3 regions of the Pantoea stewartii genome follow, and region 2 is predicted to be linked to each of the others. Evidence: predicted binding sites of a transcription regulator. Region 2 holds the regulator's gene; each other region holds the start of a gene.
What was found. The regulator Fur, encoded in region 2, represses iron uptake genes when iron is present. The targets are predictions, from matches to a motif close to ATAATAATGAGAACNACTATCAA.
Positions count from the first base shown of each region.

Region 1: a site for Fur is predicted at 4,025-4,047, ahead of exbB (tol-pal system-associated acyl-CoA thioesterase). Genes of this name have one in related genera too.
Region 3: a site for Fur is predicted at 3,677-3,699, ahead of G5574_RS16725 (TonB-dependent siderophore receptor). Genes of this name have one in related genera too.

Region 1 is NZ_CP049115.1:2,154,062-2,161,349, reverse strand. Features, by position in the region: gene G5574_RS10185 (bifunctional sugar phosphate isomerase/epimerase/4-hydroxyphenylpyruvate dioxygenase family protein) at 1-1,248, shown strand, start outside; gene G5574_RS10180 (MFS transporter) at 1,528-2,904, shown strand; gene G5574_RS10175 (hypothetical protein) at 2,920-3,435, opposite strand; gene exbB (tol-pal system-associated acyl-CoA thioesterase) at 4,131-4,856, shown strand; gene exbD (TonB system transport protein ExbD) at 4,862-5,284, shown strand; gene G5574_RS23880 (hypothetical protein) at 5,413-5,547, opposite strand; gene tcuC (MFS transporter) at 5,600-6,922, shown strand; gene G5574_RS10155 (Csu type fimbrial protein) at 6,919-7,288, opposite strand, start outside.
Region 2 is NZ_CP049115.1:4,075,183-4,082,470, forward strand. Features, by position in the region: gene nagE (N-acetylglucosamine-specific PTS transporter subunit IIBC) at 188-2,221, shown strand; gene glnS (glutamine--tRNA ligase) at 2,374-4,041, shown strand; gene G5574_RS19255 (hypothetical protein) at 4,274-4,669, shown strand; gene fur (ferric iron uptake transcriptional regulator) at 4,729-5,172, opposite strand; gene G5574_RS19265 (hypothetical protein) at 5,197-5,367, opposite strand; gene fldA (flavodoxin FldA) at 5,510-6,040, opposite strand; gene ybfE (LexA regulated protein) at 6,172-6,447, opposite strand; gene ybfF (esterase) at 6,611-7,288, opposite strand, start outside.
Region 3 is NZ_CP049115.1:3,539,780-3,547,067, forward strand. Features, by position in the region: gene G5574_RS16715 (GNAT family N-acetyltransferase) at 1-122, shown strand, start outside; gene G5574_RS16720 (MFS transporter) at 202-1,434, shown strand; gene G5574_RS16725 (TonB-dependent siderophore receptor) at 1,473-3,590, opposite strand; gene urtE (urea ABC transporter ATP-binding subunit UrtE) at 3,879-4,577, opposite strand; gene urtD (urea ABC transporter ATP-binding protein UrtD) at 4,578-5,369, opposite strand; gene urtC (urea ABC transporter permease subunit UrtC) at 5,362-6,438, opposite strand; gene urtB (urea ABC transporter permease subunit UrtB) at 6,438-7,288, opposite strand, start outside.

The DNA.
Region 1 (7,288 bases), 1.9 Mb from region 2:
GGGGAACTGAATCTGACGCAGTTTATGACGCAGCTGTCAGCACATGGCTATCGCGATGCCTGGTCGCTGGAGATTTTTAACGACGGATTCCGCGCTTCACCGGTAGTGCCGACGGCGCAGGACGGCTACCGATCGCTGTTGTGGCTGGAGGAGCAAACCCGCGACTGGCTGGTCAGACAACCGCTGCTGCCCAGCGCGCTGGCTTCACTGGCGGGAGAAGAATTATTTCACTCAGCGCCTCAGCCGCCGCTGCTGGCACTGGAGTTTATTGAATTTGCCGTCAGCCATAACGATGCGCTGGCGTTAGGGCAGTGGCTCACGCAGCTTGGCCTGGTGCACGCGGGCGAGCACCGTTCGAAACAGGTTTCGCTTTATCGCAACGGCAAGGTCAACGTCATTCTGAATGCGCAGCCCGACAGCCAGGCCAGCGGTTACTACCATCAGCATGGTATTTCCCTCTGTGCAGTGGCCTGGCGCGTACGCGGCGTGGAGAACCTGATTCAGCGGGCGCAGGATTATGGCTACGCTATCTGGCAGGGCGAAACCGGCCCAAATGAACGTCAGATACCGGCTTTATGCGCGCCGGATGGCAGCCTGATTTATCTGGTGGAAGACGAGCCCGCCGGTCAGGACGGTTACCACAGTGATTTCAATTTAACGCATCGCAGCGCGCCTCAGCCTGCGATGCAGACCCTGGATCATCTGGCGATCGCGTTGCCGGATGAAACGCGCGACAACTGGATTATGTTCCTGCGCAGCGTACCGGGCTTTGTTCAGGATACCGAATGGGAACTGCCTGATCCGCTTGGGCTGGTGCGCAGCCGCGTTTTACGCAGCCCGAATGATGCTATCCGTCTGCCGTTGAATATGTCGGTCAGCCGGGAAACGCAGATCGCCCGTGCGTTGACGACCTACCAGGGGGCGGGATTACAGCACGTGGCGTTTGGTTGCGACGATCTGTTCAGCGCAGTAAAAGCCGCCCGCGAACGCGGCCTGAAAACTTTGCGCATCCCCGCTAACTATTATCAGGATCTGCTGGCGCGCTTTGACCTCGACCCGGATTTTCTGGCGCAGTTACAGCGCTTTGACGTGATGTATGATCGCGATGAACAGGGCGGAGAGCTGCTTCACGTCTATACGGAACCCTATGAAAAAGGGCGCTTTTTCTTTGAATTACTGGAGCGGCGGCGTCGCTATCACGGCTTCGGTGCGGCAAACGCGCCGGTACGGCTGACCGCCATGCGGTAATTCACAGGGGCCAGGCTGACTGGCCCCGTTACCCCAATCCCGCGTTTTCTCTCTTTCCCTTTGCTGACATCACGCCGATCACGCTCACAATCCTCACCGGACAGTCCAGACAGACTTTCCAGAAAATTCCTTATTTTTAACAAGCCATTAACGCATTTCAGCTGCCCGCACGGGCGCAGGTTGCGCGATAAACGCACAAAATTTCGATTATCGCCATTTCTTGCCCTGCAGCGCCTGCATATAGTAACTGCACATTACTTATTTCACCGGAGAGTCACCGTGGCGGAAAGCAAAGCAATTGATGTTCGGGCGTTAATCGACAGCCGCCCGCTGGGGATGTGGCAAAAGATGGTGGTGCTGTTCGGCTTCTGCATCATCGCGCTTGATGGGTTCGATATCGCCATCATGGGGTTTATTGCCCCTGAATTGAAAGCAGACTGGGGGATCACGAATCGCGAACTGGGGCTGATTATCAGCGCGGCGCTGGTGGGACTGGCGCTGGGGGCGATGCTCTCGGGTCCGCTGTCCGATAAGCTGGGCCGAAAAGTGGTCATCATTAACAGCGTGTTCTTTTTTGGCGCGTGGACGCTGATCACCGCCTTCTCGCAAAATATGGAACAGATGGTCCTGTTTCGCTTTCTCACCGGCCTGGGTTTAGGCGCGGCGATGCCGAATGTGGGGACGCTGGTGGCGGAGTTTGCCCCGGCCAGACGGCGCGCCTTTCTTATCACCGTCGTTTTTTGTGGCTTTACTTTTGGCGCGGCACTGGGCGGTTTCGCCGCCTCCTGGCTGATGCCGCACTTTGGCTGGCATGCTGTGCTGTTGCTGGGCGGTATCCTGCCGATCCTGTTTGTGCCGTTACTGCTGTGGGCGCTGCCGGAGTCGGTCTGCTTTCTGGTGGTCAGGCGCGCGGCCAGCCAAAAAATTCACCGTATCCTGGCGAAACTGGCCCCGGATCTGGATCTGCAACAGTGTACGCTGGCGTTGCCCCCGGTCAGTCGGGCTCACGCGCAACCTGTGAAAGTCGTCCTCAATGACACCTACCGCTTCGGCAGCCTGATGCTGTGGGGCGCCTATTTCACCGCACTGTTTCTGTTTTACACCCTGGGCAGCTGGCTGCCGATGCTGATTAAAGACAACGGCTTTAGCGTGGTTCAGGCGGCGGTTATTACGGCCCTGTTCCAGGCTGGCGGCACCTGCGGTTCTCTGTTTTCCGGCTGGCTGATGGATCGTATTGAATCGCATCGTGCCTTATCGCTGATTTACGGCGCGGGTGGACTGTTTACTGTTTGTATGGGGCTGTCGATGACGCATCCGGTGTTGCTCGGCGGCTGCGCACTGATGATAGGCTTTTGCATTGGTGGCGCGAACACCGGAATGAATGCCCTGTCGGCCAGCTTTTATCCCACCGAGGCGCGGGCAACCGGTTCCAGCTGGATGCACGGCGTCGGGCGCGTTGGCGCAATCCTGAGTGCGCTGGCGGGCGCGGAAATGCTGGCGCTGGGGTGGGGCGTTACCACGATTTTCGCGGTATTAGCGATTCCGGCCTTGCTGACGGTGGCAATGATTGCGGCGAAAGGACGCTATCAGCAGCGTCAGCGCGCGGACAGCGGCACCGTCTCCCGCTGGGGCGTCAGCCCGGGGGATATCCATTAACCTGCCCAGCCGCGGTCAATGCAGACAGGGCAGTAAGCCCGCGTCCATGTCCCGTTGCGGCACAAACAGATTTTGCTGTGCCGCGTTGTCTGCCTGACTCAGGCAGGGCGGCAGCGGTTGCGCAGGGCGCTGACGCAGTAAGGTATCAGGCTGGAACAGGGGGGAGGTTGACGTACTTACCGGTGTTGGCGCTTCCCCGCTGTCTGCACGGAATGGCGGCCGGACGGACTTTTTACCGGCGTGATGCGCATAGTGAAAACGCTTCAGTTTGCCCGGCGGTGCCGCATTGCGTGAAGCATGAATAAAGCGAATGAGCGCGACCGTGCGGAGCTGACGACTGAAACACTTCACCATACCGGATGAGGGCTTACCCGATTCATAGCAGCGCCTGAAGAAGTGCAACGTAATCAAGGTGTTCGTCGCGGCATAGCACGCCCCTGAACAGGGTGAAACCATGCCCGATCCCGGCAACAGCAGTGAGATAAGCAGGAAGACGCGCGACAGCCAGAGAGAGGCTGGGCGTCCCGGCATTTGTGGCGAGTCCTCAGCGCCTGGTACAGATACCAAAGAGGACCGGCGCGCGCCGGCACTCAGTGACGCATCTTCCGGATGGGCCCGGACGGATTGCCGATCAGCGTGGCGATTGCAGGCAGCGATCCTGTTATGTGAAGCACAGCGGCCCTGCTGCTTTATTCGACGAAAAAACGTCATCAGGCTGGCGATAAAGAGGTTACTCATCGGCTGTTTTCATTATGTTTGCGCAACGGCCACTTACAACAGGCAAACCCTGACTGGCGGCCTCAATGTTTTACATGCTGGCTTATCTGACAATGAAAATTCAGATTGATGCTGGACCGGATAAAATTATTTTTCTCGCGCCATTATGACGCCCGATGGCTTATTAAACGCCACAAAACACTTTCCCTGCGTCTGCGGTTAGCGTGCTCAGCAGGGCGGGCTGCGGATCAACTCACTCTCCATGCGCATCAGCCATCGACCAGGCAGTTTCTGACCGCCCTCATCGCTGCGTTGCATACTGTCCGGATACAGGCAACACGGTGCAACAGATACGGCTACGCGTTATCCCTTCTTCCAGCGATATCCAGCTATTTGATTGTAAATACTAATGAGAACCACTATCAATTCGATTGATTTTTGCTATCATTTGCCCTTATTCCGCATCCTGTATATGAAGTTGGAGAAGCAGCGTGGTAGCCAGTGATTTAATGCAAGCGGACCTTTCCGTGTGGGGCATGTATCAGCATGCCGATATTGTGGTGAAGGTTGTCATGATCGGTCTGTTACTGGCCTCGGTCGTGACCTGGGCCATTTTCTTCGGGAAGTACGCTGAGCTGAGCGCCGCCAGACGTCGCCTGAAGCGTGAACAACTGGCATTAGGCGAAGCCCGCAGTCTCAATGATGCCGCGCGCGCGGCCCAGAGCTTCCATGCGGCCAGCCACAGCGCGGTGCTGTTACATGATGCGCAAAACGAGCTGGAACTGTCCGCAGGCGTGGAAGAAACCGGCGGCATTAAAGAACGCACTGCGTTTCGTCTTGAGCGTCGGGTTGCGGCATTCTGCCGTCATGCGGGGCGCGGGAATGGCTTCCTGGCCACGATTGGCTCGGTGGCGCCCTTCGTCGGCCTGTTTGGTACCGTCTGGGGCATCATGAACAGCTTTATCGGTATTGCCAAAACCCAGACGACTAACCTGGCGGTCGTGGCACCGGGTATCGCCGAAGCGCTGCTGGCGACGGCCATTGGTTTAGTCGCGGCGATTCCGGCGGTTGTGATTTATAACGTGTTTGCCCGTATGATCGCTAATTACAAAGCCTCCTTAGGCGACGTTGCCGCGCAGGTCATGCTGCTGCAAAGTCGCGATATCGACCTGGGAAACCTGGCTCAGCCTGAGGTCAGCCGTCCTGCCGCCGCGCAAAAACTGCGTCTGGGGTAAGCGTTATGGCAATGCGATTTAACGACAGCTCAGAAACCGATGGTGAAATGCATGAAATCAACGTCACGCCGTTTATCGACGTGATGCTGGTACTGCTGATTATCTTTATGGTGGCTGCGCCCCTGGCAACGGTGGATGTGCGTGTGAATCTGCCCGCGTCCACCAGTGCGCCGCAACCGCGTCCGGAAAAACCGGTCTATCTCTCGATTAAAGCCGATAAGCAGCTTTACGTAGGTAACGATCAGGTGAACAAGGACGCGCTTATCAACGTGTTGATGCAGCAGACGCAAGGCAACAAAGATACCACCATTTTCTTCCAGGCCGACAAATCGGTCGATTATGAAACCCTGATGAGCGTGATGGATGAACTGCGCACGGCGGGTTATCTCAAGATCGGCCTGATGGGGATGGAAACGGTAAAAAAATAACGCGTCGTTGATGTGCGCAGGCTAAACCCGTCCTGCACAGCCTTGCAGTGAGTGCGTTTCGCCTGTTTCTCCTTCATCCGTTTATCCCTTGTTTTGTAAGACAGCGCGTTCAGCCCGACGCGCTTTTTTTATGCCTGACTTTTTGCCACATCTTGTCTGGCAAATCCTGCGCCGAGCAGGCAGTTATGCTGCTGTAACCCTTCTGTTAATTTCTTGTTACTTAAACCAGAGAGTTTGTAAAGTGCAATGGTGATGGAGGTCACATTAATCTCACCTCTGGCAGGCTAAAAGGGATAAAAAACCAAGGAAGCAGTTATGAGCCAAAGTGAAACTTTACAAAAGCCGCCAAAAGGTGCGGCCAGAACCATTTTCAATGTTACCAGCGGTAACTTCCTTGAAATGTACGATTTTATGGTGTTTGGCTACTACGCCACGGCCATTTCCAAAACCTTTTTCCCCGGAGACGATCCCTTCTCCTCGTTAATGCTGACACTGATGACCTTCGGTGCCGGCTTTCTGATGCGTCCTCTGGGGGCGATTATTCTGGGAGCGTACATTGACCATCATGGCCGTCGTAAAGGACTGCTGTTAACGCTTGGGCTGATGGCGTTAGGCACGCTGACTATCGCACTGGTACCGGGTTATGCCACCCTGGGTGCTGCCGCACCGATACTCATTTTACTTGGTCGCTTATTGCAGGGTTTTTCTGCCGGGGTAGAACTGGGCGGCGTTTCGGTTTATCTGGCCGAAGTGGCACCGAAAGGGCGTAAAGGGTTCTTTGTCAGCTGGCAGTCCGGTAGCCAGCAAATCGCGGTGATCTTCGCGGCTCTGCTGGGGCTGGGGCTGAATCATCTGCTCTCACATGATGAGGTGACCGAATGGGGCTGGCGTATTCCGTTTGTCGTGGGCTGCCTGATCGTCCCTTTCCTGTTCTATATTCGTCGCATGCTGGAAGAGACCGAAGCCTTTAGTCAGCGTAAACACCATCCATCAATGACCGACATTATGCGTTCCGTCGCCAGCAACTGGGCACTGGTGCTGGCCGGTATGCTGATGGTGGTGACCACCACGGTGATGTTTTACATGATCACCGCGTTCACGCCAACCTTCGGCAAGACCGTATTAATGATGAGTGACAAACAGGCCTTTATGGTGACGCTGTTTGTGGGGATTTCCAACCTGTTCTGGCTCCCGGTGATGGGCGCGCTGTCTGACCGCGTAGGTCGTCGTCCGCTGCTGCTGACGTTTACGGTATTGATGATTGCCACCGCCTGGCCTGTGCTGCACTGGATGGTTGGCGCGCCGAGCTTCGGCCACCTGCTGGCGGCGGAGCTCTGGCTCTCCTTCCTCTACGCCAGCTACAACGGCGCGATGGTGGTTTATCTGGCAGAAATTATGCCCGCCGAGGTGCGTGCCGCCGGTTTCTCGCTGGCTTACAGCCTGGCCACGGCGCTGTTCGGTGGCTTCACGCCCGCCGTTTCCAGCTATCTGATCCACGCCAGCGGCGATAAGGCGATGCCCGGCGCGTGGCTGACCTTTGCGGCCATTTGTGGATTAATCGGGACATTACTGATTGGCCGCATGGTGAAACAGTATCGCGCCCGGCATAGCGGAACCCCCGTCAGCGCGCCGCTCTAAAACGCGATATCCACCACGACGCTGTCGGTATAATTCCCTGCAGGCGGCGTATTTTGGGTGGTGAGGACACGCGCAGTGTAGTTGTAGCTGCGCGTCAGCCCATCGGTACTGACGGTATCCGCCGCCGTGCTGCTTACCCGTTCCGTGCCACTCGGTCCCCAGCGATTACTGGTCGTTCCTTTATAAATCTCGTAACTCAGTTGGTTCGTCCCACTCGCCATATTACGTACGCTGCTTACCGCGTTATTGCCGTTGCTTAACCCCACTGTATAGGTGCTGCCTTTACTGCACAGGACATTGATGGTTTGTGACACGCTGCCAAAACTGGCGACCAGCGGTGCGCTGCCAAAGCTGATATTGGGCGCG
Region 2 (7,288 bases):
CATGTCGACGTTAAAAATCAATTTTTGGTGATTTTTGTCACAAATGGCTGCTATTAATTTGTAGAGCGAATTAATTTGTTATTACACTCCTCAGCACTGAGTGTAATGCCGTCAGAAGCGGGCTGCTGACATAACAACATTAAGCGGCAGCCATGCAATAAGTCAGTTTCAATGGGGGAAAAGGTCAATGTTAAGTTACTTACAACGTGTGGGGCGGGCCCTGATGGTGCCGGTCGCTACGCTGCCCGCAGCAGCAATTTTAATGGGAATAGGGTACTGGATCGATCCTGACAGCTGGGGTGCAGGCAATGCCTTTGCCGCGTTGTTAATTAAATCCGGTGGCGCGATCATCGAAAATATGTCGGTGCTGTTCGCCATTGGCGTTGCATACGGCATGTCAAAAGATAAAGACGGTGCGGCTGCACTGACCGGCTTTGTGGGCTTCCTGGTCGTCACTACGCTGTGTTCACCGGCTGCTGTAGCCATGATCCAGAAAATCCCGGTGGCGGACGTGCCGGCGGCGTTTGGAAAAATCAGCAACCAGTTTGTCGGTATTCTGGTAGGCGTGCTGTCCGCAGAAGTCTATAACCGTTTTAGCCATGTAGAACTGCCCAAAGCGTTCTCATTCTTTAGCGGGCGTCGGCTGGTGCCTATTCTGGTGTCCTTCCTGATGATTCTGGTGGCATTTATCCTGATGTACATTTGGCCTGTCATCTTTAATGGTCTGGTGAGCTTCGGTGAGCATATACAAAAACTGGGATCGGTTGGTGCGGGTGTTTACGCCTTCTTTAACCGTTTGCTTATTCCGGTTGGCTTACATCATGCGCTGAACTCCGTTTTCTGGTTCGACGTAGCAGGCATTAACGATATCCCTAAATTCCTCGGCGGTGCGCAGTCACTGGCAAATGGCACTGCTATCCCGGGCATCACTGGCCGCTATCAGGCGGGTTTCTTCCCAATTATGATGTTCGGTTTGCCGGGCGCGGCGCTGGCAATTTACCATTGCGCTCGCCCTGAAAACCGGGCAAAAGTGGGCGGTATCATGCTGGCGGCCGCTTTCGCAGCATTCTTTACCGGTATCACCGAACCGCTGGAATTCTCCTTTATGTTCGTGGCACCGGTACTGTATGTCATCCATGCTGTACTGACCGGCATCTCGGTCTTTATCGCTGCCAGCATGCACTGGATTGCCGGCTTTGGCTTCAGTGCGGGATTAGTGGATATGGTGCTCTCTACCCGTAATCCCCTGGCGACGCAATGGTACATGCTGATTCCGCAGGGCCTGGTGTTCTTCGTGATTTATTATCTGGTCTTCCGCTTTACCATCAAAAAATTCAACCTGATGACCCCAGGTCGTGAACTGGCGGTAGCGGGGGATGAAGCGGACGGTTATGACGTGAACGTTGATACCACTGATAATGGTGAAAGCGCCACGGAATCACTGGCACGCCGCTACATCGGCGCGGTGGGCGGTTCAGACAACCTTACCGCCATTGATGCCTGTATTACCCGTTTACGTCTGAACGTGAAAGATGCGGGCCAGGTTAACGAAGGTGTGGCAAAACGGCTGGGTGCGTCGGGTGTGATTCGCCTCAACAAGCAAAGTGTCCAGATTATCGTGGGTACCCAGGCGGAAAGTATCGCCACGGCCATGAAAAAAGTGCTGGTGAAAGGCCCGGTTGCTGGCGCAGCCAGCAGTGGCAGTGCGCCAGCCCCCGCTAACGAGGCCAAACCCCAGGCCGTCCTGAACAGTGAAAAACGCGTTATCGCAACGCTGGTGGCCCCGGTGAGCGGTGAGGTTATCGCACTGGATGCGGTGCCGGATGAGGCTTTCGCCAGTAAAGCCGTGGGTGATGGCGTGGCGATTAAGCCGAGCGACAAGCGCGTCGTTGCGCCTGTAGCCGGTACGGTGGTGAAAATTTTCAACACGAACCATGCTTTCTGTCTGGAAAGTGAAAACGGGGTAGAGATCGTCGTGCACATGGGGCTGGATACCGTGGCGCTGGACGGTCAGGGCTTTACCCGTTTAGTGGAAGAGGGTGCACAGGTCACAGCAGGCCAGCCGGTGCTGGAGATGGATCTGGACTATCTTAACGCCCATGCCCGCTCAATGATCAGTCCGGTGGTGGTGAGCAATATTGAAGACTTCGCCGGTTTAACGCTGCTGACGCAGGGCCAGGTCATCGCCGGTGAAACCCCGCTGTATGAAGTAAAAGGCTAATTCCCTGTATCCTCAACAAAAGGCAGGAAGCGATTCCTGCCTTTTTTTATTTTAATCGCCCAACAAACGGTTGTTTCTCTGCAACGCTTTGTGGATCATACCCGGATATTACGTGGTATAAACCACCCATTCTATGCGTTGAGGATTTTGAGATGAGTGAGGCTGAAGCCCGCCCAACGAACTTTATTCGTCAGATTATTGACGAGGATTTGGCGAGCGGTAAGCACAGCAGTGTGCATACCCGTTTTCCGCCAGAGCCAAATGGTTATCTGCATATCGGCCATGCTAAATCAATCTGCCTGAATTTCGGTATTGCACAAGATTATCAGGGCGAGTGCAATCTGCGTTTTGACGATACCAATCCGGTCAAAGAAGATATGGAGTTCGTCGAATCCATTAAGCGTGACGTGCAGTGGCTGGGTTTTACCTGGAGCGGCGAGGTTCGTTATTCATCTGACTATTTCGACCAGCTTTATCACTATGCCGTTGAACTGATCAACAAAGGCCTGGCCTACGTTGATGAACTGACGCCAGACGAAATTCGTGAATACCGCGGTACCTTAACGGCACCGGGTAAAAACAGCCCTTACCGCGACCGCAGTGTGGAAGAGAACCTCGCGCTGTTTGAAAAAATGCGCAATGGCGAGTTCGCAGAGGGCAAAGCCTGTCTGCGCGCGAAAATCGACATGGCTTCCAGCTTTATCGTCATGCGCGATCCGGTGCTGTACCGCATCAAGTTTGCCGAGCATCATCAAACCGGCAATAAGTGGTGCATCTACCCGATGTACGACTTTACTCACTGCATTTCGGATGCGCTGGAAGGCATTACGCACTCCCTTTGCACGCTGGAATTCCAGGACAACCGCCGCCTGTATGACTGGGTGCTGGATAACATTACTATTCCTGTTCATCCGCGTCAGTATGAGTTTTCGCGCCTGAATCTGGAGTATGCGGTGATGTCAAAACGCAAACTGACGCAGTTGGTCAGCGAGAAGCATGTTGAAGGCTGGGACGATCCGCGCATGTTAACCGTGTCGGGTTTGCGTCGTCGTGGTTACACCGCGGCCTCCATTCGTGAGTTCTGCCGCCGCATTGGTATCACGAAGCAGGACAACATCGTTGAAATGGCTTCGCTGGAATCCTGTATCCGCGACGATCTTAACGAAAATGCGCCGCGGGCGATGGCGGTGCTGGATCCGGTGAAAATTGTGCTGGAAAACCTGCCTGCCGGGCACAATGAAGTGCTCAGCATGCCAAATCATCCTAACAAACCGGAAATGGGCACACGCGATGTTCCCTTTAGCCGCGAGATCTGGATCGATCGTGCCGACTTCCGCGAAGAGGCGAATAAGCAATATAAGCGCCTGGTGCTGGGTAAAGAAGTGCGTCTGCGTAATGCCTATGTCATCCGTGCGGAACGGACCGCGAAAGATGAAGAAGGCAATATCACCTGCATCTACTGCACCTGTGACGTCGATACGCTGAGCAAAGATCCCGCTGATGGTCGTAAAGTCAAAGGGGTTATCCACTGGGTCTCTGCTGAACATGCGCTACCGGCAGAATTCCGTCTGTATGACCGTCTGTTCAGCGTCCCGAATCCGGGTGCGGCGGATGATTTTCTGACGACAATCAATCCGGATTCGTTGGCGATTAAACACGGGTTCGTTGAACCCGGTCTGCGTGACGCAGAAGCCAGTGCGCCTTATCAGTTCGAACGTGAAGGCTATTTCTGCGCTGACAGTGTGTATTCAACACCGTCGCAGTTAGTGTTTAACCGTACTGTTGGTCTGCGCGATACCTGGGCGAAAAACGGCGAATAATTTACGCCGCATGGTCATCAGATGATCGGTAAAGGGCGAGCAATCGCCCTTTTTTATTGGGTGGATTTTTTTTAGCGCCGACATTTGTCCTGAACCCGTTTAATTCGATTAATTTTACTTCTGTGGAATCGCTCTCAGTTTAATTTTTTTAATAACTTTCCCGGTGTGAATTATTTTTTTTCAGGTACGCTAACCCTCTGTAGTCTTTGTTTGCGGGTTAAAAAGGAAAAAAATGACAGTTTTCGCACAGGAAGCCAAACACAGCGTTGTCGTCTTACATCAACTCATTGAACATATTTTTAACCACAGCCGTGACAGTGGTGACAGCTTTCATCTGCTGCTTTCTCATTTTCATCCTGACTTCCAGATGGTCACGCCACAGGGCAAGATGCTGAACCTCAATGAGGTTGAAGAACTCTTTCGCCGCTTACAGGGCGCACGGGAAGGGATGCGCATCGCGACCAGCGAACATGTGATCCTGTCAGAGCACGCTAACGAGGTCACCATTCAGTATCGGGAAGTGCAGATGATGAATGGGGAAAATAAAAGCCGCATTTCCGTTGCGATTCTGGACTGCTCCACCTCGGTGCCCCGCTGGCGCTACCTGCAGGAAACGCTGGTGGCGTGACTGACAGGCACAAAAAAGCCGATGCAGGCATCGGCTTTTTCTTTACCGTCTGACAAACGTTACTTGTCGTGCAGTGTTTCGTCTTCGCGGCAATCGCCCAGGGCACAGTGACCATACAGGTACAGGCTGTGGTTGGTGAGCTTAATACCGTGACGGGTCGCGATATCACGCTGACGCGTTTCAATAGACTCATCACTAAATTCAATGACTTTACCGCAATCCAGACAGATCAGGTGATCGTGATGGTGCTGCTGCGTCAGCTCAAACACCGATTTACCGCCTTCAAAGTTGTGGCGGGTCACAATGCCGGCATCGTCGAACTGGTTCAGTACACGGTAAACCGTGGCCAGTCCAATCTCTTCGCCCATATCAATCAGGCGTTTATACAGATCTTCCGCGCTGACGTGATGGCATGCAGGTTCCTGAAGCACTTCCAGAATTTTGAGTCTGGGCAGGGTGACTTTCAGGCCAGCCTTCTTTAATGCGGTGTTGTTGTCAGTCATGCGGATATTGTCCTGTTACTTTGGTCACTCTTGTGGCATGTAGCCTGTATGTCGATCGACCGCCATTCTCATTTGCGTCTCATTATAGAACTGATGCGCTGAAATGAAAACCGATGCTGCCTGCGATGAAACCGTGGCGATGTTCGCGGTACAAAGCATGGAGGGCGGGCTGGCTACCATTTCGCGTTGTGTCATCTCAATTCCAGGGAAATAAGCAGATGATCGATGCGGGTATTCTACAGACTAAATGCGGAAAGTTACAAAAATGTAGCTATTATTTTTATAGGAAAAGCCATTGATGCAGTGTGGACCAGCGCCCACACTGCGCTCATGGCTATCAGGCTTCGATAATTTCTTTGAGTTGCAGTTCATCGAAGATCTGCTTAACCCACTTGTCGACGCGTTCGTTCGTCAGTTCTGGCTGGCGATCTTCATCAATCGCCAGGCCCAGGAAGTGGTTATCGTCTGCCAGACCTTTTGAGGCCTCGAAGTGGTAGCCCTCGGTTGGCCAGTGGCCCACGATAATGGCACCGTTAGGTTCGATGATGTCACGAATGGTGCCCATCGCGTCACAGAAGTACTCGGCGTAGTCTTCCTGATCGCCACAACCGAACAGCGCCACCAGCTTACCGTTGAAGTCGATCTCTTCCAGCGTCGGGAAAAAGTCATCCCAGTCGCACTGTGCTTCACCATAGTACCAGGTCGGAATACCCAGCAGCAGGATGTCAAAGGCTTCCAGATCTTCTTTAGTGCTTTTCGCGATGTCGTGAACCTCTGCAACGTCTTTGCCCAGTTGTTTCTGGATCATTTTTGCAATGTTTTCGGTGTTACCGGTATCGCTGCCAAAGAAGATGCCTACGATTGCCATGGGTAAAATAACCTCTTAAATCCTGATGATAGAATGAATGCCTGAGCATATTCAGCAAATGATAGCAGACCACGCAAAAGGGCGGAACTTGTAAAGCCACGACATTTGTTTCTGTGTGCGGTTTACGTGCGTTAGTCCAGTTTGAGTTGCGCCAGCAGCATTTGTTCAATTAATTCACTGCGGCTGAGATTACGCTGTTCAGCCAGCGTATTAAGCGCTTCTACCGCCTGGCTGTTCATTTTGAGTTCGACACGGCGAAGCCCGCGCCCTTTGTCACGTTTCAGTTGATTGCGTTTATTGATACGCAGTTGTTCATCACGCGTAAGCGGACTGGTTTTAGGGCGACCAGGGCGACGCTCGTTAGCGAACAGATCGAGCGTCGTGCGGTCAGTGTTTTCTTTTGCCATGGCTTAGTACAACTGAATGGGCGCAAACGGATCGTGCCGCTGCGCAGATTAAATTACTGGCTTTTACCGTGGATACGCGCCCACGGCAAAAATTTAGCGCGCCATCATACTCCAGGCTAACCATGGACGCCAATCCTAAACTTTTACAGCCAGTTAAGCGGGTTTATCGTGCAAAAAACCGGCGAATGCTGCGTAAAACAGCATCAGGTTTTTCGGCGTGGACCCAGTGACCTGCACCGCCAATCACGTGCGCCTGCGCGGCGGGAAACTGTTGCAGTATCGCGTCACGGTACTGATTGTCCAGATAAGGGGAGTCACCACCGCGAATGAACAACGCCGGGTGCGGCCACGCGGGCACCGTTTCCCAGCCGGTGATATGCGCATAGTTGTCCCAGAGCGCTGGAACGTTAAAGCGCCATTCACCGCTACTGAACGATTTCAGGATAAACTGAATCACACCTTCTTCATTAAGATGCTGACGCATAATTTCGGCCGCCTCACTGCGCAGCGTCACGCCCGCGTCGGTGACGGCTCGGATCGCGGCAAAAATTTCGTCGTGGCGGCGCGTCTGATAGTCGACGGGCGCAATGTCGATCATCACCATCTGTTCTATCCGCTCAGGGGCCAGGGCGCTCATCGTCATGGCAATTTTACCGCCCATGGAGTGACCAATGACGGAAAGGCGCGCAATGCCCTGCGCATCAAGCGTGTCCAGCATATCCTGGGCCATAACCTGATAGGTCATCTCGTCAGCGCGCGGAGATAAGCCATGATTACGCACATCAACCTGGATAAGCGGATGGTCATCTTTCAGACCGCGCGCCAGAACGCCGAGGTTATC
Region 3 (7,288 bases), 540 kb from region 2:
CCCGCTCTTGTCTGAACCGCCTGCAGCTGGCCAATAATCAGCAGATGATCAACCTGTCCGATCCTGCCGAAAACCTCAAGTTTGCCGGCACGCTGGAGAATCCTGTCGCCCGGTGGCGTTAACGGGATCATCATCGCCTTTCCCATCAGCGCGGTCGCCCTGGCGGCCGCGTTTTTCTCGTTTTACTGGATAATACTGACGATGGCTCGTTTTCAACCTGTCTCGCGCCTGACGCGACGACATCTGTTATTTCCTTTATCGCTGGTGCTGTTTGAGTTTGCCACCTATCTCGCGCATGACATGATTCAGCCCGGCATGCTGCGGGTCACACAGGCGTTTCACGTGGGCCCGGAGTGGGTGGCCACCTCGCTGACCGCCTATCTGATGGGCGGGATGCTGTTACAGTGGCTCCTGGGGCCGCTGTCCGACAAGCTGGGCCGCCGTCCGGTCCTGCTGACCGGTGTTGCGTTTTTTATGCTGACCTGTCTGGCGACGCACTGGGTGCAGGGCATCGGGCCGTTTATCCTGCTGCGCTTTCTGCAGGGCATCAGCCTGTGCTTTATCGGTGCGGTGGGCTATGCCGCCATTCAGGAGGCTTTTGACGAGGCACTCAGCGTAAAGATGATGGCGCTGATGGCGAACGTTGCGCTGCTGGCTCCGCTGGCCGGGCCGCTGGCGGGTACGGCGTTTCTGGCCGTCGCAGACTGGCGCACACTGTTTCTGTTTTTCGCTGCTCTGGCCGCACTGTCGCTCATTGGCCTGGGCCTGTCGATGCCGGAAACCGCAGGTGACAGACGCACCTCCGTATCGCTGCCGTCGCTGGCGGCGGGCTATTATGCGTTGCTAAAAGACCGCCAGGTGATGTGCGGTTCGCTGGCTATTGGCCTGGTGACGATTCCCTGCCTGACATGGGTCGCGCTTTCGCCTGTTATCCTGATTCACGGTCTGGGCCTGAGCCGACTGGATTACGCACTGCTTCAACTGCCGGTCTTTATGGCAATGATTGCCGGGAATCTCACGCTGGGACGACTGGCCAGCCGTCTCTCCGTCGAGCAGCCGTTACGGTTGGGTGCCTGGCCTGTGGTTACAGGGCTTTTGATCGCTGCGCTGAGCACGTTATGGCAGGCGGACAGCTACATTGGGCTCACGGCTGGCCTCAGCCTGTACGGCTTCGGCAGCGGGATGGTCAATGCCGGACTGTACCGACTGACGTTATTTTCCAGTCAGGCAGGGAAGGGCAGCGTGGCAGCGATGCTGGGCATGGTCAGTATGGTGGTCTTTGCTTTTGGGATTGAGGCAGGCAAAGCGGCCTATTTTCATGGCGGTACCGCAGGCTTCAGCCTGTTGAATCTGATCTGTGGTGTGCTGTGGCTGTGGTTAGTACGTGTTTTTCTGCGAGAAAAACAGCGGCGACATTGCGCCGCTGTGGCATAAGCGGTGACAGGCGGCACGGATTGCCGCCCTGGGAGGGATCAGAAATCGTAGCCGACGGTCGCCACCACGGTGCGCTCTGCGCCCCAGTAGCAGAAGCCCGTGCCGTAGCAGGCAGAAACGTAGTCGCGATCGGTCAGGTTATTGGCATTAAGCTGCACAAACGCGCCTTTGAGGCTGCTGTTCCAGGCACCTAAATCAGCGCGGACCGAGGCGTCAAACAGCGTAGCGGAAGGCAGACGTGTGGTGTTCTCATTGTCTGCCCACTGCCGACCAATGTAACGCACGCCAGCACCGACGCTGATTCCCGCATCAAACTGGTATTTCGCCCAGGCAGACGCCATCGAGTCAGGCGTCACGTAAGGCGTGTGGCCGTTATTGCCGTCGATGGAATCTTTGAAGCGCACATGGTTCACCGTCACGCTCGCCAGCGTGCTCAGTCGCGGGGTGAGCTGATTATGCGCTTCCAGTTCGAGGCCCTGAGAGTGCACTTTGCCAGCCGGTTCATAATAGGAGCCCACTACCACGCGGTTACCGACATCATTCTGTGTCAGGTCGTAGATCGCGGCGGAGTAGAGATCGGACGTGCCCACGGGCTGGTACTTAATGCCGGTCTCATACTGCTCCGAGGTCGTTGGCTTCAGCAGGTTGCCATCCCGTCCGGAAAGGGATTGTGGCGTAATCGCCTGGCTATAGCTGACGTAGGGCGAAATCCCGTTATCGAAGGCATACAGCAGCGCCGCCCGGCCACTGACGTGATCATCCTGACGACGATATTGGGTATCGGTGCTGTACTGGCGGTTTTCAGACACGATGCGATCGTAGCGGCCTGAGAGATCCAGATGCCATTTGTCCCATTTCAGCTCATCCTGCAGGTACACGCCGGTTTGATAGTAACGACGCTGTGAATTTGTAAACACGTAAGCCGGATTCACGCCCACGGCCTGACCTGTCAGCGCATTGAGTGAACTGGCTGGGCCGCGGGCATCCCGTAAATCGTTCGTGTACTGATGGTATTCCGCACCCAGCACCACCTTGTGATCCACCGGACCGGTATCAAAGTCGGCTTCCAGCTGGTTATCAATCGCGTACGCCTGCAGCGACGAACGCGAGCCGGAATAGTAGCGATTGAGCAGTTCTGACTGCGGTGATGCCCAGCCAATCTGATAAACCTGATCCAGATCGACATTGGAATGGGAGTAGCTGGCATTCGAGCGAAACGCCCAGGTTTCATTAAAGCGGTGAGCGAATTCCGCGCTGTAAATCTGCTCCCGCCGCTTAAACTGATCCAGCGCGCTGTCGCCATCATAGAAACCGGTGCTGAGCTTACGCCCGTTATGTTCGGTGATGCTGCCGTCCCCTGGCACGGCACTGTGATAGCCGCCGGACGGATCTTTTTGCAGATAAGCGCGCAGCAGGAGTGACGTATCCTCATCAGGTTGCCACAGCAGTGAAGGCGAAATCGCATATTTTTCTTCGCGTGTGTGATCGTACTGCGTATCACTGTTGCGTGTTATGCCGGTCAGACGAAACGCCCACTGATCGTTGATGGCATTGGTGTAATCAAACGCAGCGCTGTTGGTGTTATGGTTGCCGGTAGACAAACGGAAATGTCCCTCAGGCGCATACTGCGGACGTCTGGAGCTTTCCATCACTAAGCCACCCGGCACCGTCTGTCCATACAGGGCAGAAGAAGGACCTTTGATCACATCAATACGGTCGAGGAACCAGGGATCGACCTGCAGCACGTTATAGCTGCCGGGATCGCTCATCAGGCGCAGACCGTCCAGGAAAATGTTATCGACATCGCCGCCGTGGAAGCCGCGCAGAGAGACCGTGTCGTAGCGGGTGGCTGCGCCAGCGAAGTTCGTGAAGGCACCGGCGGTGTAGTTAAGCGCCTGATTCACATCCATTGCGCCCTGATCGGCCATTTGCTGGCGCGTCACGACCGAAACGGACTGACCGGTGGTGATCAAAGGACGATCGGTTTTGGTTGCCCCTTTACTGACGGTCGCCGTGTAGCCTTCAGTGGGCGTGGTCGATGTTTCTTCCGGCTTTGCTGTCACCACCAGCGTATCGGCGGCAAAGGAGACCGCAGGGGCGGCAATGGCGATGGAACACAGTAGCGCTAACCGTTTCGGGCCAAAAGGCATTCTCATTGTTTATCCCTTACAAAGGCAAATACAACGCGCCCGGCAGAAGAAAGGCGCAGAAAGTCATGTGACAAAGGTGTTATGCACATTGAATGCAAATGAGAATTATTATACTTACTGTTATTTATTACAAGATGTCTTGTGCGTTATTACACAAGAATTTAACGACGGAAAAGAAACGGGCCGGTCACGGATGCGTACCGTGGGCGTGCATGGCTCAGGTGGGAAGAAAGCGCAGGGTGCCGCGATCCAGGCAGGTCAGCCTGCGCGCCGACCTGCCTGACAGGAGGAGAATCAGATGGCGACCAGGCTCCGCACGTTATCCGTTTCCATCTCTTCACCGCGCCCGCGCTGGATAATTTCACCGCGCGACATGACCAGATAGCGGTCGGCCAGGTCCGCGGCAAAATCATAAAACTGCTCGACCAGCAGAATCGCCATGTCGCCGCGCTGTGCCAGTTGGCGGATCACCAGGCCAATCTCTTTGATCACTGAAGGCTGAATCCCTTCGGTAGGCTCGTCGAGGATCAGCAACTGTGGACGGCTGGCCAGCGCCCGGCCAATGGCCAACTGCTGTTGCTGGCCGCCGGACAGATCGCCGCCCCGGCGGGATTTCATATCGAACAATACCGGAAACAGCTGGTAAATCTCTTCAGGCACCTGCTTTGCCTGCGAGGATGAGAAGCGTGACAGGCCCATCAGCAGATTCTCTTCAACCGTCAGACGCGGAAAAATCTCCCGCCCCTGCGGCACGTAAGCCATGCCGGCCTGCACGCGCTGGTGGGGCTTTCGCCCGTTGATGATATTGTCCTGCCAGCGCACCTCGCCCGATTTAGCCGGTATTAAGCCCATCAGGCATTTCAGCAGCGTGGTTTTCCCCACACCGTTGCGGCCGAGCAGGCAGGTGACTTCACCCTGTTTAACCTCAAAAGACAGGCCACGCAGAATGTGGCTGCCGCCATAATACTGATGCAGTTCAGATACCTGTAACATTTAGCGCCCCAAATAAACGTCAATGACCTGCTCGTTGGCCTGTACCTCGCGCAGGGAACCTTCTGCCAGTACGGCTCCCTGATGCAAAACGGTGACGTGATCGGCAATGGTTTCCACGAAGCCCATATCGTGCTCAACCACCATAAGTGAATGCTTGCCCGCCAGACTGCGAAACAGTTCTGCGGTGTAGTCAGTTTCCGCATCGGTCATGCCCGCAGCGGGCTCATCAAGCAGCAGCAGGTGCGGTTCCTGCACCAGCAGCATGCCGATTTCAAGAAATTGCTTTTGGCCATGCGACAGCAGACCTGCCGGTCGCTGGCGGGCGGCGCTAAGCCGCAGCAGCGTCAGGATCTCATCGATCCGATCCCGTTGCGCGCTGTCAAGGCGCGCACGCAGGCTGGCCCAGACGGTTTTGGTGGTTTTCAGGGCAATCTCCAGATTCTCAAATACCGTCAGCGCTTCAAACACTGTCGGCTTCTGAAACTTGCGCCCAATTCCGTTTCGGGCAATCTCGACCGGCGACAGGGCGATGAGGTTTTTATCCTGATCGTAAATGACCTGCCCTGTGTCGGGACGCGTTTTGCCGGTAATAACGTCCATCAGCGTGGTTTTACCTGCGCCATTAGGACCAATGATGCAGCGCAGTTCACCGACACCAATCTGCAAAGAAAGATTGTTAAGCGCACGAAACCCCTCAAAGGTTACGGTGATGTTAGCCAACTGCAGGACCGGATCGCGCCGGGCACGATAACGATCGGCTGGCAGGGTTTGGGTGAACAGGGTCTCAGTCATCTTTTCTCCGGCGCAGTAAACCCATCACGCCACGCGGCAGAAACAGCGTGACCAAAATAAACATCATCCCCAGGAAAAACAGCCAGTACTCCGGAAAAGCCACGGTGAAGACGCTCTTCGCGCCGTTGACGATGGCGGCCCCGAGCAGCGGACCGATAAGCGTACCGCGCCCGCCAAGTGCGACCCAGATAGCGGCTTCAATGGAGTTGGTCGGGGACATTTCACTGGGGTTAATAATGCCAACCTGGGGCACATAGAGCGCGCCTGCCAGGCCACATAACATGGCCGAGAGGGTCCAGACGAACAGCTTAAAACCCCGGGGATCGTAACCGCAGAACATCAGGCGGTTTTCGGCATCCCGAACAGCGGTCAGCACCCGGCCAAATTTACTGCGGGCCAGCGCGAAGCCCAGCACCAGGCTTGCTAACAGCAGCATGACGGTAGCAATAAACAAGCCGATGCGCGTGTTGGTTGAGGTCACACTAAAGCCCAGCAGGGTCGTAAAACCGGTAAAGCCGTTGTTACCGCCAAAACCGGTTTCGTTGCGAAAGAACAGCAGCATGCCGGCATAGGTCAGCGCCTGGGTCATGATTGAGAAATACACGCCTTTGATTTTCGAGCGGAAGGCAAAGAAACCAAACACCAGCGCCAGCAGGCCCGGCACGAGGACAATCAGACACAGCGCCCAGGCGAAATGCTGCGTGCCTGCCCAAAACCACGGCAGCCGATCCCAGGACAGGAAGGTCATAAACGCGGGCAGGCTGTCCCCGGAGGCCTGGCGCATCAGGTACATGCCCATCGCATAGCCGCCCAGCGCAAAAAACAGGCCATGCCCCAGAGAAAGTAAGCCCGCATAACCCCACACCAGATCCAGCGCCACCGCGACCACGGCGTAGCACAGAATTTTACCGACCAGCGTTAAGGTATAGGTGGAGATCGCCAGCGGATGCGAGGCGGGCAGCAGTGCCAGGAACGGCATGATCAGCAGCAGCAGCGTAACGACTGCGCCAATGCCCAGCGTCAGGCGCGGTGCCTGACGCGTCAGACGTAAGGTGAGAGGTTGCGTCATCAGTCAGTCACCCTTCCTTTCACGGCAAACAGTCCCTGCGGACGTTTTTGAATAAACAGCACGATCAACACCAGAATAAGGATTTTCCCCAATACGGCCCCCATCTGCGGCTCCAGCACTTTGTTGAGAATGCCCAGTCCCAGTGCGGCGACCACGGTTCCGGCAAGCTGGCCGACGCCGCCCAGCACCACCACCAGGAAAGAATCGATGATGTAGCCCTGGCCCAGTTCTGGTCCGACATTGCCTAACTGCGACAGGGCGACGCCGCCCAGCCCCGCGATACCGGAACCCAGACCAAATGCCAGCATGTCCACGCGGCCCGTCGGCACGCCACAGCAGTCGGCCATGGCCCGGTTTTGGGTGACGGCGCGCACGTTCATCCCCAGCCGTGTGCGGTTGAGAAGCAGCCAGGTTAGTATCAGCACAAACACCACGAACAGGATCACTGCAATGCGGTTCCAGGGCAGAACCAGATTGGGCAGCACCTGCAATCCGCCCGACAGCCAGGCGGGATTGGCGACCTCCAGGTTCTGCGCACCAAACAGCATACGCACCAGCTGAATCAGCATCAGGCTGATGCCCCAGGTCGCGAGCAGGGTTTCCAGCGGGCGGCCATACAAATGGCGAATGATGGTGCGCTCCAGCGCCATTCCAATGGCTGCCGTCATCAGAAACGCGACCGGCAGCGCCAGCAGCGGATACCAGGCGATATACTGCGGTGCAAACTGCTGAAACAGGTTTTGTACCAGCCAGGTGGCGTACGCGCCCAGCATCAGCATTTCACCGTGCGCCATATTGATCACTCCCAGCAGACCGTAGGTGATGGCCAGGCCCAGTGCGGCCAGCAGCA